DNA from 3 places in the Pseudoalteromonas sp. APAL1 genome. Region 2 is predicted to be linked to each of the others. Evidence: predicted binding sites of a transcription regulator. Region 2 holds the regulator's gene; each other region holds the start of a gene.
The links. Region 2 encodes sigma-54, which starts transcription at its own class of promoters, with help from an activator protein. Its sites were predicted from a motif close to GTTGGCACGNNNNTNGNNT; they were not measured.
Positions count from the first base shown of each region.

Region 1 (5,904 bases), on a different contig from region 2:
TTGTTAGTTGTATTCCTTTGTTTAGCGGCGTTATACGAGAGCTGGTCAGTGCCTGCGGCGGTTATGCTAATTGTACCGCTTGGGGTATTTGGTGCATCGATTGCCTCATTTGTATTTAATTTATCAAACGATATTTATCTACAAGTGGGTCTATTAACCACTATTGGTCTGGCATCAAAAAATGCCATCTTAATTGTAGAGTTTGCGATTCATAAAATGGACGAGGGTATGAAACTTGTCGATGCTGCTGTTGCTGCTATTCGCCTTCGTTTACGTCCAATCTTTATGACATCAATGGCATTTGTGTGTGGTGTACTACCACTTGCAATTGCATCAAGTGCGGGTTCGGGTGCACAAAACGCACTAGGTATTGCTGTTATTGGCGGTACTCTTGCGTCATCGACCATCGTTGTGTTGTTTGTGCCATTGTTCTTTGTATTGGTGCGCCGTGTATTCCCTGGCAAAACAAAGTCAACCAAAGAGGAGCTGGCATAATGAAAGCTAAACTTATCTCAGTGTCTGTTGCTGCACTTATGTTATCTGCCTGTAATATGGCGCCAGATATGGAGCAACGTGAATTACCCGTTGCTCAAAACTATGATGTTCAAGGTACTGCAGGTGATATCAATGAACTTAATTGGCAGTCATTTTTCACTAATACTCAGCTGCAACAGCTGATTGCGCTAACACTTGAAAACAACAAAGACATTAAAACTGCTGCACTTAATGTGCAGCAGGTAAGAGCGATGTATCAGATTGAAGATTCTGCGCTTTACCCAAGCATTGATTTAAATGCATCGGGAACCCGTCAGCGTGTTCCGGCAGATTTATCTGGTACTGGTCAAGCGACTATTTCTGAAAACTATTCAGCGACTGTTGGCTTAACTGCTTATGAAATTGATCTTTGGGGCAAAGTGCGCAACCAATCAGAGCAAGCTTTACAAAACCTCTATGCCGCTGAATACAGTTTAACCAGTGTGCGCATTAGCTTGATTTCGGAATTAGTGAATGCGTGGCTTAACTATGCGACGGATAAAGAGCTATTGGCGCTTGCAAACGAGACGTTAAAGTCTCAGCAGGAGTCTTTAGAACTAACCCGTAAAACATTTGCTCTTGGTGCTGCGTCTCAGTTAACGCTATCGCAACTGGAAAGTACAGTAGCAACCGCTAAGGTCGATATTGCAAACTATCAGCGCTTACTAAAGCGTGATAAAAATGCTCTCGATTTTCTAGTGGGTAAAACCGTCACTGCTGATTTACTACCAAATCAAAATATAGATGATGTACTGAACTTACCGGATGTGCCTGTGGGGTTGCCGTCAGAGTTACTGACGCAACGACCAGACATTAAGGCCGCTGAGCATGATTTACTGGCAGCTAATGCAAATATTGGTGTGGCAAAAGCGGCATTCTATCCGAGTATAAGTTTAACCGCCAATGCTGGAACGGCCTCTGCTGATTTGAGTAATCTTTTTGATTCGGGCTCAGGTACATGGAGTTTTGTACCATCGATTAACTTACCTATCTTTAATATGGGTCGTAATCAAGCCAATCTTGATGTTGCAAAGGCACAACAAGAAATGGCGCTTACTAGCTATGAGCAAACCATACAACAAGCATTTAAAGAAGTATCTGATGCCCTTGCTGATCGAGAAGGTTATATGCATCAGCTAGATGCACTCAACGATTTGTACCAAAGTAATGAGTTATCTTTTACTTTATCAGATGCGCGTTTTCAAAAAGGAGCAGACAGTTACTTGCAAGTGTTGGATGCGCAACGAAATTGGTACAGTGCTGGGCAACAGTTAATTTTGGGTAAACAAGCGTATCTTGCTAGCCAAATTAATTTGTATAAAGCACTTGGTGGTGGCTGGAATGCGCAAAAAAATGTGCATTAAAACAGCAAAAGCATAATTTATTTAAGGTTTTGCAGGATCTTAGTTGTTTTGACTCTCCTGTGATATTAAGATCCTGTAAACCTTGTTTAAGTAAAAGTTAACCATTTCAAAAGAGCTTGGAGAAACCATGACGCAAAAAACGAAAAGACACAATGACCCTGCGCTTGCTGAGGCAAGACGTAATCAAGTGCTTTGTGCTGCAGCGGATTGTTTTCGACGTAAGGGCTATCATGGCGCGGGAATGGCTGAAATTTCTAAAACAGCAGGCATGAGCGCAGGCCATATCTATAATTATTTCGCTAGTAAAGAAGCGATTATAGAATCGATTGTTGAACGTGATATGGAAGAAATGTTCTCAATCTTTAAAGAGTTTGCAGATAAGCCGGGCGATCGTGTCACCGTGTTGCTAGATGGACTCGATAGAGGTGTTGAGCGCCATACCGATTTAAATCAAGGTGCGCTTGATTTAGAAATGCTCGCAGAAGCTGCACGTAATGAAAAAGTCGCTAACTTACTGCGTGAGTCAGATAGCCACGCCCGTGATTCTATGCGCGAATTATTAGTGGGTGAAAGAGGGCCGTTACAAGGTACCGCACTTGAAGAAGTGAATGCCCGTATTGAAGTGATGTTTTCTGTGATGGGGGGCTTACTACTACGTAAAATGCTTAATCCTTCTTTAAACATTAGTGAGCTTTTAAAAGCACTTCGTCCAGCGATGAAAACGCTTCTATTACCATTTGATAAGGGAATAGATTAAGCTCTGCAAGGTAATTTATTCCCTTACTTCTGTTCAGTAAAGTGATTCGGTGAAGTTTTTTATTACGCATTCACTTTCATCACATTGATACCAATCCGCGTTAATATTTAATCATTTTTGACCAACTAGTTGTGTTTGCAAGTTCAACATATAGCACTTTAAATAGAAATCTGTTTTCTCAAGCTCAGAAAATCAAGTTAAGTACAAAAATGTGTAAGTTATTCATAGCATAATGAAAAAATGTCCTAAACTTATTGATAGGAAATAAAGTTAAGAGCTTATTTTTTCATCTAAAGTGCCTGTTTAGGGCTTATCTGTTGTGTGGAAAGAAACTTGCATTAATGTATATGATTAAAATAACAAGGAGTGACTATGTGGGCAGCAATTAGCTATCTTGCGCTGGCAATTATTTTTATAATCGTGGCTATTCGGGTTGAGCTCGTTTATTTTGCGCTATTTTTTTATTGGGCTGCATTGTCGCTACTACTAGTCAGTGGCGCTTATTTTTTTAATATTGCGCGAATTTTCAGAAAGCGTGAAAACGGTGTAATACCAATTTACATTCGTTGGGCGTTTATTCCCTTTTTACTAGGGGCTCAAATATACAATGCTTGGTCTCGTAAGCATGATAAAGTGCCTCCTTTACAACAAATAAATGAACATCTGTTTTTAGCTTGCAGGCTCTTTCCATCAGATATTGACACCATGAAAGAGTTAGGGATTACAGCAATCTTAGATGTTACCTGTGAGTTTGATGGCCTTGAATGGTCATCGACCCAAGAAAATATTCGCTATTTGAATATCCCCGTTTTAGACCACAGTGTGCCAACTCGTGCGCAATTACATCAAGCAATTAACTGGATCCACCATCAAGTAAAGGCTGATAGACGTGTTGTTGTGCATTGCGCATTAGGTCGCGGACGTTCAGTGTTTGTTATGGCTGCATACTTACTAAGCCAAGATAAAGATGCAGATGTTCATACTGTTTTGGAGCAAATCAAAGAAACTCGAGAAACTGCTAATTTAAACAAGCGCCAACTTCGTCACTTAATAAAACGTCATCGTCGAGGCGATTTACTAATTAAAAACAAAGCTGTATTAATTGCTAATCCAGTCTCTGGTACAAAGCTGTGGCAAGAAAAGAAAAAGCAGATAACCGCAAGGTTAAGTGAATACTATGATTTAACTGTACACACTACAACAGAAGAAGTGGACGGCATTCAATTAGCTAAAGAGGCTATAGAAACAAATCCCGATGTTGTTATCGCATGTGGTGGTGACGGTACAGTGACAGAAGTAGCCAGTGTGTTAGTCAATACCGACTGTAAGTTAGGCATTATCCCTTTAGGCACTGCTAATGCATTAGCTCATGTATTAATGGGGATCCAATCTAAGTTAATCCCAGTCGAACAAGCTTGTGAACTTATTATTGAGGGACAGGCAAGTCGGATCGATACCGCTTTGTGTAATGGCGAGCGAATGCTGTTATTAGCAGGAATTGGGTTTGAGCAGAAAATGATTGAAAAGGCGCATCGAGATGCTAAAAATGAGTCCGGCCAACTAGCTTATTTACAAGGATTTTGGCAGGCACTAAGCGAACATGAAGCGCAAGATTATACAGTTACATTAGACGACAATGAACCTCAGTCTATAAATACCAATAGTTTAATCATTGCAAATGCAGCGCCGTTTACTACATTGTTGGCTCAATCAGCAGGTCAGCCAGATCATAATGATGGTTTACTTGATGTTAATTGGTTAACGCCTAACTCAGAGGCGAAAGCCAGTACGTTAAGTATTGCTGAATTAGTATTTTCAAGCATAACGCAAACAAGCTTTGCCATTAATAGCCATCATACAAATGCTAAACGAGTTTCTGTAAGTGCAGAAAAAGACATTAGTTATGTAATTGATGGTGAGGTTAAAACAGCAGAAAAGCTGGTGGTAGAGGTATCACCGAAGTCACTTTCGGTGATAATGGCCGAAACCTAACAGTTATTTTTTAATACTTTTCCATTCAAAAGGTGCGTCATCATCGGCCTTTTGATAGGAGAAAGTATCAATGTATAGTTGTTCAACTTTTTCACGGGCCCAAGGTGTTTTACGTAAAAATTTTAAGCTTGATTTAACACTTGGGTCATTTTGAAAACAGCGCACATCAACATGTTCAGCTAGGCCTTCCCAGCCAAGTTTTTCTTCAAGTTGGGTTACGATGTCGGCAAGCTTGATACCGTGCAAAGGGTTATTTGGTTGATTGTCCATGCTTAATCTTTGGTTATTTCTAAACAGAGTAATAGTAACGTATCTAGCGTCTTTAAGCTAATTGACGTTTATACTCTTGTCTCGTTTTGGATAGACAATATCGCCGTTTTTATCCAGTCTTAACCACGCTAAGTCGCTGTTTGAAAAATTTGGCTGTTTGGCTGCACAAATTAACGTTATATCGCCAACAGCAATATAAGCGCCTTCGGTGTAACGCTTATTTTCATACCAACACACTTTGTGGTTGTTAAGTGCTTCTTGGCCATCTAGCACAACTAATGCTTTATCCTTTGCTAAAACGAACTGTGAAAACAATAAAATAAACAAGGTAGTTAAGATTAAAATCTTTCTAAACAAAATACACCTCTCATTGTGCAGTTTTTTGTATCTACACTAAGCTTATGACTGTATTCTATAAAAGCACAATGACGTGATAATAAAAAGGTGAACACATGCAATTTAATAAAAATATGATTGACGAATTAACCCTGCTTGCTAAGTTTCCCCGCGACTCACAAATGCAAGGCATTAAAATCCACTCTGATGCAGAAGAAACAGTAAAAAATGCTGCAAAACGTCTTTATGACAAAGGCATTACTGATAGCCCTGATGGCGGCTATTTAACGGATTTAGGGCTAGATTTGATCAATCACGTGAGTGTTATTAATTCCGCACTGAGATAAAAATTAGATAATAAAAAGGCCCAAAATGATTGGGCCTTTAGTTTTAATAACAACGAATTAGATTGCGTCAGGTTGGTTCTGAGGAGCCGCATCAATAAAGGCATCTAGCTTATTACAATGCTCATAAACTGTGGCGATTTTTGGGTACTTACTCATATCAACGTTAAAGCGTAAGGCATTAAATACTTGCGGCACTAAACAGACATCAGCAAGTGTTGGTTTGTCGCCAACGCAAAAAGTGTTCGCTTCATCAAGTAACTTTTCGATACTCTCAAAGCCAACTTCTACCCAATGCTTATACCAG
Region 1 is NZ_JAKGAW010000017.1:9,931-15,834, forward strand. Features, by position in the region: gene L1264_RS10240 (efflux RND transporter permease subunit) at 1-495, shown strand, start outside; gene L1264_RS10245 (efflux transporter outer membrane subunit) at 495-1,898, shown strand; gene L1264_RS10250 (TetR/AcrR family transcriptional regulator) at 2,026-2,655, shown strand; gene L1264_RS10255 (diacylglycerol kinase family protein) at 3,028-4,647, shown strand; gene L1264_RS10260 (VF530 family DNA-binding protein) at 4,651-4,917, opposite strand; gene L1264_RS10265 (DUF1496 domain-containing protein) at 4,975-5,274, opposite strand; gene L1264_RS10270 (TIGR02647 family protein) at 5,370-5,600, shown strand; gene maiA (maleylacetoacetate isomerase) at 5,658-5,904, opposite strand, start outside.
Region 1: L1264_RS10255 (diacylglycerol kinase family protein) is a predicted target of sigma-54. The motif match lies at 2,976-2,994, and genes of this name have one in related genera.

Region 2 (5,904 bases):
CCTACTCGCTGTTTTACCACTGGCTGGGATCATCAACCCATCGATTATCGACCCATCTGCAGCGAACCGCGATGCCCTTATCATGATTGCAGCTACTTTAGTGCTGATTGCCATGTCATTGAACTTTAAAGGTGCTCGCCGCATCAATAGAGTAGAAGGTGGCTTTTTGTTAGTCGCATTTATTGCATATCAAGGCTATATTTTTAGCCAAATAGGATAATCAATGACCCAGCTAAATTTTATTGCGCAAGGTAAGCGCGTTCTTGAAATTGAAGCGCAAGCTTTACACGAAATAGATCAGTACATCGATGAACATTTCGAGCAAGCTTGTCAGCTAATGTACCAATGCACAGGCCGTATCATCGTTATAGGCATGGGTAAGTCTGGCCACATTGGCAATAAAATAGCTGCCACATTAGCAAGCACTGGTACACCGGCATTTTTCGTTCATCCTGGCGAAGCAAGCCATGGCGACCTAGGGATGATCACTCGAGATGATGTAGTAATGTGCATTTCGAATTCGGGTGAAACCAGTGAAGTGTTAAGCATTATTCCTGTTATTAAACGAATTGGCGCAAAAATGATTTCGCTAACAGGTAACCCTGACTCAACAATGGCAAAGCTCTCTAATGTGCATGTTTGTATTAAAGTTAGCCAAGAAGCATGCCCACTGGGTCTTGCACCAACGGCAAGCACTACAGCAACCTTGGTTATGGGTGATGCAATGGCTGTTGCTTTACTCGAAACACGTGGCTTTACAGCCGATGACTTTGCATTATCTCATCCCGGAGGTAGCCTAGGTAAACGCTTGTTGCTTACATTAAACGATGTAATGCACAGTGGTGATGCAACACCAATAGTGCACGAGTCGCAAAGCATTAAAGATGCGCTTATTGAAATGTCTGCGAAGGGGTTAGGTATGACAGCCGTGGTCGCGGAAGACCAAAAACTCTGCGGCTTATTTACGGATGGTGATTTACGTCGTATTTTAGAGCAACGTATTGATATTCATAGTACCGCCATTAGTCAGGTCATGACGCGCTCATGTACTACAGCCAGTGCAGAGATGCTGGCTGCTGAGGCGTTAAATATTATGGAACGCAAACGTATCAACGGCTTGATTGTAATCGATAAAAATAACACACCGATTGGCGCGCTTAATATGCAAGACCTATTAAAAGCAGGAGTTCTGTAAGTAATGACATTCGCCGAGCTATACCAGCCCCTTAGTCCTGATGTAAGTCAGCGTGCTCAAAAAGTTAAGTTACTAATATGTGATATTGATGGCGTTTTTTCTGATGGCCGAATTTATCTTGGAAATCAGGGCGAAGAGCTTAAAGCATTTAATACCAAAGATGGCTTTGGCATCAAAGCACTCATTAATAGTGGCTTTGAAGTTGCCGTTATTACCGGGCGCCATTCACAAATAGTTCAGCAGCGAATGACTAGCCTAACCGTACAGCATATTTATCAAGGCCAAGAAACAAAGCTGATTGCATACCAAGAGTTAAAAGATAAACTTGGCCTAGAAGATGAGCAAATAGCGTACATTGGTGACGATGGCCCTGATTTGCCTGTAATGGAAAAAGTAGGCTTTGCGGTAGCAGTCAATGATGCGCACCCATTGATAAAAAAACTGGCTCACTATACGACCATGCTACCGGGTGGCTTTGGCGCTGTACGTGAATTAACAGATTTACTGATGTTAGAAAACGGTAAGCCGTTAACTAGCAATGGAACCAGCGCATGAATATAGCCCGTATTTTACTGAGTATTGTTTTTGTTTGTTGCATGGTGTGGTTGTGGTATCCGTACTTTAACCAAACAACAAACACAATAAATAGTGAAGACGAGATTATTGCAACTCCCGATTATACGGCCGTTGCACTAAAGCAAACCGCTTATGATGAGCAAGGCAAGATTAGCCATAAAGTGGCCGCTGCGAAAATGGAGCTTTATCAGCAACTTGGGTTTACCTTTTTTGAGCAACCTATTTTTACACTTTATGGCGACCAGCAAATTTGGCAAGTAAAAGCTAAAGAAGCCACCTTATATGAAAACGATCAGCTTATTTTTGAAGGCGATGTTGTTGCTAAAAACTTAACCCATAATGGCATGATCGAAGATATTAAAGCTGAAAACATTAATGTTGATATAGAACAAATGACCATGTTTTCGAAGCAACCTGTGACGCTAACAGGACCAAATTTAAAAATTACCGGTAAAGGCCTAAAAGCTAATTTAAAAACCGAGATTGTAGAGTTAACTAACCATACACGAACCATATACTATGACCAATAAACTGAAGAAATTACTCCTGATCCCAAGCTTATTGATTGCCTTTTCAGGCGTAGCTGCCGAGCAGACAGGCGCACAAATTAGCATAAGCTCAGATCGCCAAACTGGTAAGCTAAAAGATGGCGTTGGTATATTTGAAGGCAATGTCGAAATTATACATGGTAACCGCCGGATCACAGCCGAACGCCTTGAAGCCCATGGTGGTGATACAGAAGGTACTGTTGAGTTAATTATCGCCACAGGTAAGCCTGCTTATTTTGAAGAAAAGCAAGCAGATGGCACGGTAATGAGCGCCAGTGCAGAAGAAGTTCGCTACGACGTAGCCAAGCGCTTCTTAACTTTAAATGGGGAAGCCGAAGTAACTCAAGCAGGCCAAAAAGTAACAGCGAAAAGCATTACTTATGATATGGCACAACAACTAATTAGCGCAGAAAAAGACGAAAACTCAACAGACCGTGTACACACAATCTTAGTGCCTGTTGACAACAAACAAGACGATAAAGGCCAACCATGAGCACATTAAAAGCAGAGCTTTTAGCAAAAAGTTATAAAGGCCGCCAAGTTGTCAAAAATGTGGGTCTTGAGGTTGAAGCGGGCAGTATCGTTGGTTTGCTTGGCCCAAATGGCGCAGGCAAAACCACCACTTTCTATATGATTGTTGGCTTAGTACCTAGCGATAAAGGCAAGATCAGCATTGATGATAATGATATTACACTTTTGCCAATGCATAGCCGAGCACGTTTAGGGATTGGTTACCTACCACAAGAGTCATCTATTTTTAGAAAGTTAACGGTTTATCAAAACCTAATGGCTATTTTAGAAACGCGTAAAGATTTAAATAAACAAGGCCGAGAAGAAACACTCAACAACTTACTTGATGAATTTAGTATTCAGCATATTCGTGATAGTCAAGGTATGGCCTTATCTGGGGGCGAGCGTCGTCGCGTAGAAATTGCTCGGGCATTAGCCGCAAACCCTAAATTTATCTTGTTAGATGAGCCTTTTGCTGGTGTTGATCCTATTTCAGTGTTAGATATAAAGAAAATTATTGAACACTTAAAAAATCGTGGTATTGGTGTATTAATCACTGACCATAATGTTAGAGAAACCCTTGATGTTTGTGAAAAAGCCTACATTGTTTCTCATGGGGAGCTAATTGCATCAGGAACACCTGAGCATGTTTTAGCTGACCAAACCGTACGCGATGTGTATCTAGGTGAGCAATTCAGGCTATAACCAATAAGCCACCATCTAGCGCATCTGCTAAACTAAATAACAATGACAATAAATCGATATAAATTTACCTGTGACTGCACAGGTGTCGATAACACATAAAAGGATTGTTAGGGATACATGAGGCAATCATTACAGCTGCGCATGGGCCAGCAACTTACAATGACTCCACAACTGCAACAAGCAATTCGCTTGCTGCAGCTTAGTACATTGGATCTCCAGCAAGAAATTCAAGAAGCACTTGATAGTAACCCTCTGCTTGAAGTGGAAGAAGCAGATTACAACGATGAAAACATTGGTAAGAACGAGCAAAAAGCTGAATCTGATGATACTCAGCTAAGTGCATCGGCCGAAGAAGCGCCGAGTGAGTACGAACAAGAAAGCAGCGATGCCCTTAACAAAGACACCGTTAGTGACGATTTAGCCATGGATGTGACATGGGATGAGTACATGAGTGCTGCCCCATCAACATCATCAGGTCCAATGCCTGAAGATGAGTCAATTTATCAGGGTGCATCGACTGAAACCCTCCATGAATACCTTATGTGGCAATTACAACTCACACCATTTAGCCCAACCGATGAAGCGATCGCTGTCGCCATCGTAGAGGCAATTGATGACTCAGGTATTTTAACTGTTAGCTGCGAAGACATAGTCGAAAGTTTTAATCAAAATAATGATGAAGAAGAAATCGAACTAGATGAAGTCGAAGCGGTCTTAAAGAGAATACAGTTGTTTGATCCAGTAGGGATTGGTGCCCGTAGCTTACAAGAGTGCTTATGTATCCAGCTTCGCCAATTCGATGCGAGTACGCCGTATTTAGCTGAAACTAAAATGGTTTTATCTGAGCATATTGAATTATTAGCAAGTCGCGACTATCGCACTTTGATGAAAAAGACTAAGCTTAAAGAAAGCGAACTAAAAGAAGTAATGACGCTGATCCACAGCTTAAACCCTAAGCCAGCTGACAGCATAGTTCGCGAAGAGTCTGAGTACGTTATACCCGATGTATCGGTTAAAAAAGTTAAAGGTCGTTGGGTCGTTGAATTAAACCCAGATTGTATGCCAAAAATTAGAGTGAATAGCCAATATGCAGCTATGTCACGCTCAGTAAAATCGAGCAGCGATAGCCAGTTTATTCGCTCTCATTTACAAGAAGCTAAATGGTTTATTAAAAGCTTAGAGAGCCGTAACGATACACTTTTAAAAGTGACCAATTGTATCGTACAGCAACAACAAGCATTTTTTGAACATGGCCCAGAAGCCATGAAACCAATGGTGCTGAACGATGTCGCAGAAATGGTCGAAATGCATGAATCGACAATTTCACGTGTTACAACACAAAAATACATGCACACCCCTCGCGGGATTTTTGAGTTGAAATATTTCTTCTCAAGCCATGTCAGCACAGAAAACGGTGGTGAGTGTTCATCAACAGCAATTCGCGCTTTGATCAAAAAGCTTATCGCTGCAGAAAACTCAGCTAAACCATTGAGTGATAGTAAAATTGCAGATATATTGGCTGAGCAAGGAATTAAAGTAGCTAGACGCACAATTGCAAAATATCGAGAGTCTCTAGCGATACCTCCGTCTAATCAGCGTAAGAGTTTGATTTAGACGTTTTACATAGAAGGAAAATGCTTATGCAACTAAATTTAACTGGTCGTCATGTAGAAATCACTGATTCATTAAGAGACTATGTAAACAGCAAGTTTGCAAAACTAGAAAGGCATTTTGACCACATTAATAATGTACATGTCATTCTAGATGTAGAAAAATTAAGCCAAAAAGCAGAAGCAACTTTACATGTAAATGGAGGCGAGCTCTTTGCCTCAACTGCACACCAAGATATGTATGCAGCCATTGACTCGCTAATCGATAAACTAGATCGTCAAGTCATTAAACACAAAGAGAAATTAGCTCGACACTAAATTATGAAACTTAGTTCACTTACTAACCAGGACTGCAGCAAAGCTGCGGTCCTTTTTAATAGCAAAAAAAGAATCCTTGAATATATCAGCGAGCTGGCTCACCAGCAGCTTCCTCATTTATCTCAACAAGACGTCCTTGATGCCTTACTCAATAGAGAAAAATTAGGCAGTACAGGTATTGGTCGTGGCATTGCTATTCCACATGGCCGCATGAGTGGTGCAGAGCAACCACAGGCATTTGTCATAGTGAGTGAATCCCCAATCAATTTTGACGCAATTGATAACCGACCTGTGGATATTTTCGTTGCACTCATCGTACCAGATGGAGACAGCCAACTTCACCTAAAGACCTTATCGACAATTGCTGATAGACTAAAAGATAAGGAGTTTTGTAAACAGTTACGTAGCGCCAAAACAGACCACGAACTGTTTCAGGTCATAT
Region 2 is NZ_JAKGAW010000004.1:36,739-42,642, reverse strand. Features, by position in the region: gene L1264_RS03310 (calcium/sodium antiporter) at 1-220, shown strand, start outside; gene L1264_RS03305 (KpsF/GutQ family sugar-phosphate isomerase) at 224-1,195, shown strand; gene kdsC (3-deoxy-manno-octulosonate-8-phosphatase KdsC) at 1,199-1,750, shown strand; gene lptC (LPS export ABC transporter periplasmic protein LptC) at 1,747-2,301, shown strand; gene lptA (lipopolysaccharide transport periplasmic protein LptA) at 2,291-2,812, shown strand; gene lptB (LPS export ABC transporter ATP-binding protein) at 2,809-3,534, shown strand; gene L1264_RS03280 (RNA polymerase factor sigma-54) at 3,652-5,148, shown strand; gene hpf (ribosome hibernation promoting factor) at 5,175-5,462, shown strand; gene ptsN (PTS IIA-like nitrogen regulatory protein PtsN) at 5,466-5,904, shown strand, end outside.

Region 3 (5,904 bases), on a different contig from region 2:
CCTGTAACTGCCCCTTAGGAGGGGGCCGTTATATCCATTTAACTAAGAGGCCACTCAAAAGCTGAGGTAAAGCTTGTAGCTTGTAGCTTGTAGCTTGTAGCTTGTAGCTTGTAGCTTGTAGCTTGTAGCTTGTAGCTTGTAGCTTGTAGCTTGTAGCTAAAATTATAACGGGCTAAGGCTTTTTGAATCAAGCATTTGTACCAATCGGTAAGGTACTTTACCGATTGGTATTAATAAGCTGCTAATTTAGTTTGGCTGTTGCTAATTGAATCGACTCATTTTTGAGTACAAAGTACGGGATCACTTTTTGCGCGCTAGCAACAACGAGTTTGGAATTTAAATTCACTACTCGGGCATTTACTTCTACACCATTGGTTCGGTAGATTAGTGTGCCTGCTAACACATGGCTAGCGATACGGCGCTCAGCAAGCTCTTCTACGTCACGCGACATAACAAAATCACCGCGGGCGGTTACGTTAATTACATCCATCGCTTTAAAATCAACAACCCCATAACCAAACTTTTGTAGTTGATACATCATAGACTCGGCGATTTGATTGCCAAGTTGCGAGCTGCTTTTTAAGCTTGTATCAAGATCGACAAACGTCGTTATTGCAATACCTAACTCACTTTCTTGCTGCATTGTATCAACTAATTCAAGTGCCATTTGCTCAACATAATTAACCAACGTTTTATGATGCTGATAAGGCACAAATAAGCGGTGATTTTCGTTAGTTTGTTGCGACTCTTTTTGCTCGAGCTCTTGCAACATAGCAACGTAGTCAGCTTGTGATGATGTGGTGTTAGCCGTGCTTTGATTTGCCTCACCTTGCTCAGCAAGTAATTGGCAACCTGACAGCGCTAATAATATGAATGCTAATAAAATACCTTTCATACCTTACTCACTTGCTTGTTTTAGCATTATTCCGTCGCTACGATTGGTGCTATCTAAGGCATCGACCACAGATTGCGGAATAAATCCTTGTGCAGATCCCACCACGGCTTTACTTGCCAAACCAACGATACGAGCATTCACCAGTACCCCGCTTTGATGGTTAACTAAGGTGCCGGCTAGCACATAATTAAAGTTTTGGTCTTGGTTAAGCTCTAAATAATCTCGGCTAAATACATAATCACCACTAGGCGTTACACGCATATAATCGGTCGTTTTGAAATCGACAACAGGTACACCAAAGGTATGCAGTTCGTGAATAAAACTTTCAGCGAGCTGGTTACCTAGTAACGTGGTTGAGTTGTAGTCAGCATCAAGATACACAAAGCTTGAAACAGCAATGGGAGTTTTATCGTTCACATATTGCAAGTTTTCAACTAAGTCTTGCATGATGCCACGTACATAATGATTGATATTTTTACGAGTTGGCGCTGCGGTAAAACTACTGTTGTTTAACACGGCTTGATTAGTTTGAAATACGCTGTCGTTACTATGCGGTGCAGCCACTTCTCGTTGAGCCATTAGCTGCGGTTCATCGTGCTGTTCAGGTGTATCACTAGCAAGCATCGAAGAGCAACCAAATCCCATAGGCAAACACATACTTAAAATTAAACGTTTCATTAATTGAATTCCTCTTAATATTCGCTTCGATACAACTGACCATTACGCTGCTGTACTTTTTCAGCTCCCCACATAACGTTTATCGGGATCTCTGTACTTGCCGCAGATACAACACGCTGATCTTTTGTATTGACGAGTCGAGCATTCACTATATAGGCATGTTGTTGCCGGGTAAGTGTGCCGGTAATAACAAAGTCAATATTCTGACGTTGGCGTAAGGTTTTTATATCGCGACTAAGTACACTATCGGCCGTTGGCTGCAAATTTAAAGTATTTTCTAGTCGATATTCGATAGTATGAAAGCCTAGCTGGGTAAATTGCGTAAGTAAGCTCTCTTGAATTTGCTGACTCAAGCCACTGCCTTGGTCTTGCGCCAACTTAGTCCCCAGGCCATCTGCCATGTAAAAGCTCGTAACAGCAATGCGCGCATTACCTTTGTAAGGGCCTTGAATACGACTTAACTGACTACTTAAATCAGTAACATATTGATGCACTGTATAAGGAGCCATCGGTGATTTTGGCGTTTCTCTAGGGGGCGTTTTTTGTTGCTCTTCGGTTAAGCTACAACCCACCAACACTAAAAAAACGAAATAAACTAACAGACGCATATTTGCCATCCTCTTTCAACATGACAAATTTAAAGCAATAATTATGCCTAACTATTATTATTGGCGAGATTTACTTTGATAGTCTAGAAACGAGAAACTCTGATACCAGTTTGGTTATTTAGCTGTTCCTGGCAGTTGCTCCTGCATTGCCCTACCCTCTGCATCCATACAATCGTAAATAAGTAATTTTTAACGCAGCTAGCTTCAGGCTTATCCCTTTAAGTGGTTTCTGTATTTCGGGTTGGTATTTATCTAAGCGAATAAGCCTTTTAATGATAGGTCTGCTTGCTGTTTATAATCGCTACTCAGGCCGAGTATGTGAGGCTGGTAATTATGAAGAGCAAAGTAGCTGCGATTATTATTTAATACAAAAAGCAATAGTTAAAGCATCTCCCCAACAAATGTTGCAGTTACACATGACTGACCCATTTTTTTAGCAATCTCACAAAAAGCGCTGGCCTGGCTGTAGTTTTTAAATGGTCCTGCACGCAGCGCATACAAAGTGACTCCCTTTTGATCACGCTGTTTAAAGCGAAAACTAAGCCCTTGTAAAGCATTAGGATAATCACGTTTTAGCTTCAATACTTGATGACTCACTTTATTCACTGACAAATATAGCCCCAGCTGCACACCTGCAGCTTGATTACTGTCAGTAGCGAGCTCAGGTTGCACTTGCTGCTTAGTGTAAACAGGCTCATCTTGCTCTTGCGTCATCATACACGCTGCCAAAGTTGATAAACTTAAGATAATGAACAAATGCCTAAGAAAAGTAAAAAAAATCATGTAAACGTCAACTCTAAAAAATAGGTATAAATTCTAGCAAACAAAATGCCAACCCAATTAAAAAGAATTACATTAAAAGTAAACGCGATTATCCGTGTACTTGCTTACGAAGCAATCGATCCCTTGACGTTTTATGGCTTCGCAGTCTGCTTGTGCGTTTTTAAAATACTTGTAACCACCATATTTAAGACGATAAAACGTGTGTTGATCAACAGTAGCGGTTTCAATATTTAAAATAGGCTCACCTTGAAAAATATTGGGGGCACGCTTGGTCATTTTTTTAACAGAATAAGCGAGTAATGGCTTTGATTGAACCGATGCAAGTTGTACAGCAAAGGCATATTCATGTTTAAACGGTTGCTCAATTAACGTGCTATTCAATGAACCAGCAGAAACTGTTTCAAGCGCTGCGTGTTGGTTAACTAAAGAGGGAGAGCTATCTACTTTTATAATATTTTGACTCAACAATTGCACAAGGTGCAATAAAGGCCATTGTTTAGGGGAAAGAAAAGAGGTTGTCGTATTATTGCAACCTGACACAGTCAAACACGCCACTAGGCATATACTGTAACGTAAAGGCTTCACACAACATTTCATAATCAGAGTTCTTAAACATACCATAAAAAATTTCTTCTCATTCAAGAAGACTCGCTGTTAGCACTTACCTGTACACCAAGGCGAATAAGATCATTTTAGGTATCAAATAAAAATACTAACACATTGTTTTTTATTTAGCGTTTCAAAAAGCGGCCATGAAAAAATATCCACTTCAAGTCTACGTCCTAAAATGGCAAATAATGCAATGAGCTAGGTTTCAACACTTGAGTAGAATAAATTATCAATCAATATGCAATGAAACATTTTAATTACATTCAATCATAACAATGTGTTAGGACAAAGGTATATCAGAAAAGTCATTATTTGCATAATGAACAAAAAATTAGGAAGGTAAATAAACATAAAAAAAGTGCCGTATAGGCACTTTTTTTATTATTTTTAATTAGATAGCTTAACTATTTAACAAGCGATTTAATAAAGTCGCTTAATTCATCTTTAAATTCTTCTCTGCGAAGCGCAAATTCAACAATTGCTTTTAAGTAGCCAATCTTGCTACCACAGTCATGGCTTTTGCCTTTCATTGAATAAGCATCAACAATTTCTTTTTCCATCAACATAGCAATAGCGTCAGTTAATTGAATTTCATCGCCGGCACCTGCTGGAGTTTTTGCAAGTAGTGGCCAAATATTTTTGCTTAATACGTAACGGCCAACAACCGCAAGGTTTGAAGGAGCCTGATCAACTGGCGGTTTCTCAACCATGTTTAAAATAGCTGCACTTTCGCCTTGCTGAATTTTTGCATCGCCTAGGTCAACAACACCAAATTTGTCTACTTCGTTTTTTGGCACAGGCTCGACCATAATTTGGCTCTCACCTGTTTTTTCAAAGCGTTGGATCATCTCTGCTAAGTTGTCTTTTTTAAGATCGCTTGCTACATCATCAATGATCACATCAGGTAAAATAACCACAAATGGTTCATTACCAATAATCGGAGCTGCACAGTTGATAGCATGACCTAGCCCTTTCGCTTCACCCTGACGAACATGAATGATGGTTACATCTTTAGGGCAAATTGATTGTACCTCAGCAAGTAATTGGCGTTTAACACGCTTCTCAAGAGTCGCTTCTAACTCGAAGCTCGTGTCAAAATGGTTTTCAATTGAGTTTTTACTTGAATGGGTAACTAAAACAATTTCTTTAATACCAGCCGAAATCGCTTCATTCACTACGTATTGGATCAAAGGACGGTCGACAATAGGCAACATTTCTTTTGGAATCGCTTTCGTTGCAGGTAACATTCGCGTGCCAAGGCCAGCAACTGGGATCACAGCTTTCATTGATTTCTCCTTAAATTTTATTGTTCTTACACTGAAAACGGATACTTAATTGCATCGTGACACTGATAACCTACTACTTCAAAATCGTCTTTTGTAACCCAGGTTTCAATGTCTTCTAGTGATTTAATATTTGGGTTTATTTTTAATTCTGGCGACGCGAAAGGCTCACGCTTAAGCTGCACATCACGCATCAACTCCAGTTGATTTTCGTAAATATGCGCATTAGCAATTTTATGGTATGCCTTGCCCGGTTTGTGCCCTGTGATTTGTGCAACTAAAGCAAGTAACACAAAACATTGTATTTGATTAAAGTTTAAGCCTAGCGGCACATCACAGCTGCGTTGATATGATGTTAAGTATAGAGTATCACCCAACAAAGAAAAGGTATGAGTGTGCATGCAAGGGCGTAAACAGCCCAGCTCAAACTCACCAGGGTTATAAAAAGTGATGATCTCACCGCGATCATCAATACCTTTTGATAAGTTATCAATAACCTTTTTTAGCTGATCAAGGTGGCTGCCATCAGGGCGTTGCCAACTACGGCCTTGCACACCATATACACGACCCATGTCGTCTTCGCCGCGACGATGGGGGTTTTCGAGCCAAGCCTTATTCTCGTTAGCGTTTGCATTCCAAGTCATGCAGCCAATTTCACGAAACTGTGCAGCGCTATCGTAACCACGCAAGTAACCAAGTAACTCTGCGATTGCAGCCTTATAAAAGCTCTTGCGTGTAGTGATCAGTGGAAACTTATTGTTTGCCACATCATACTCAAGATCGGCATTAATAACGGTTAAACATTTGGTGCCAGTGCGCTTATTTTCAACCCACACACCTTCATCAACGATGCGTTGACATAAATCTAAATACTGTTTCATTGATTAGCTCTTGTTATGCTTTGCTTGCCACGCTGTGTTGCGGCTTTTTATAGGCCCATATTAACAAACCAAGGCCACCGATGACCATTGGCAATGATAAGATTTGTCCCATTGAAATAACGCCTGCGAATAAACCTAAATGAGCATCTGGCTCACGGAAGTATTCA
Region 3 is NZ_JAKGAW010000001.1:162,121-168,024, forward strand. Features, by position in the region: tRNA gene L1264_RS00765 (tRNA-Arg) at 1-52, opposite strand, end outside; gene L1264_RS00770 (FlgO family outer membrane protein) at 242-895, opposite strand; gene L1264_RS00775 (FlgO family outer membrane protein) at 899-1,573, opposite strand; gene L1264_RS00780 (FlgO family outer membrane protein) at 1,588-2,181, opposite strand; gene L1264_RS00785 (SPOR domain-containing protein) at 2,563-2,898, opposite strand; gene L1264_RS00790 (SPOR domain-containing protein) at 3,037-3,429, opposite strand; gene galU (UTP--glucose-1-phosphate uridylyltransferase GalU) at 3,978-4,859, opposite strand; gene L1264_RS00800 (thymidylate synthase) at 4,886-5,737, opposite strand; gene lgt (prolipoprotein diacylglyceryl transferase) at 5,751-5,904, opposite strand, start outside.
Region 3: L1264_RS00780 (FlgO family outer membrane protein) is a predicted target of sigma-54. The motif match lies at 2,214-2,232, and genes of this name have one in related genera.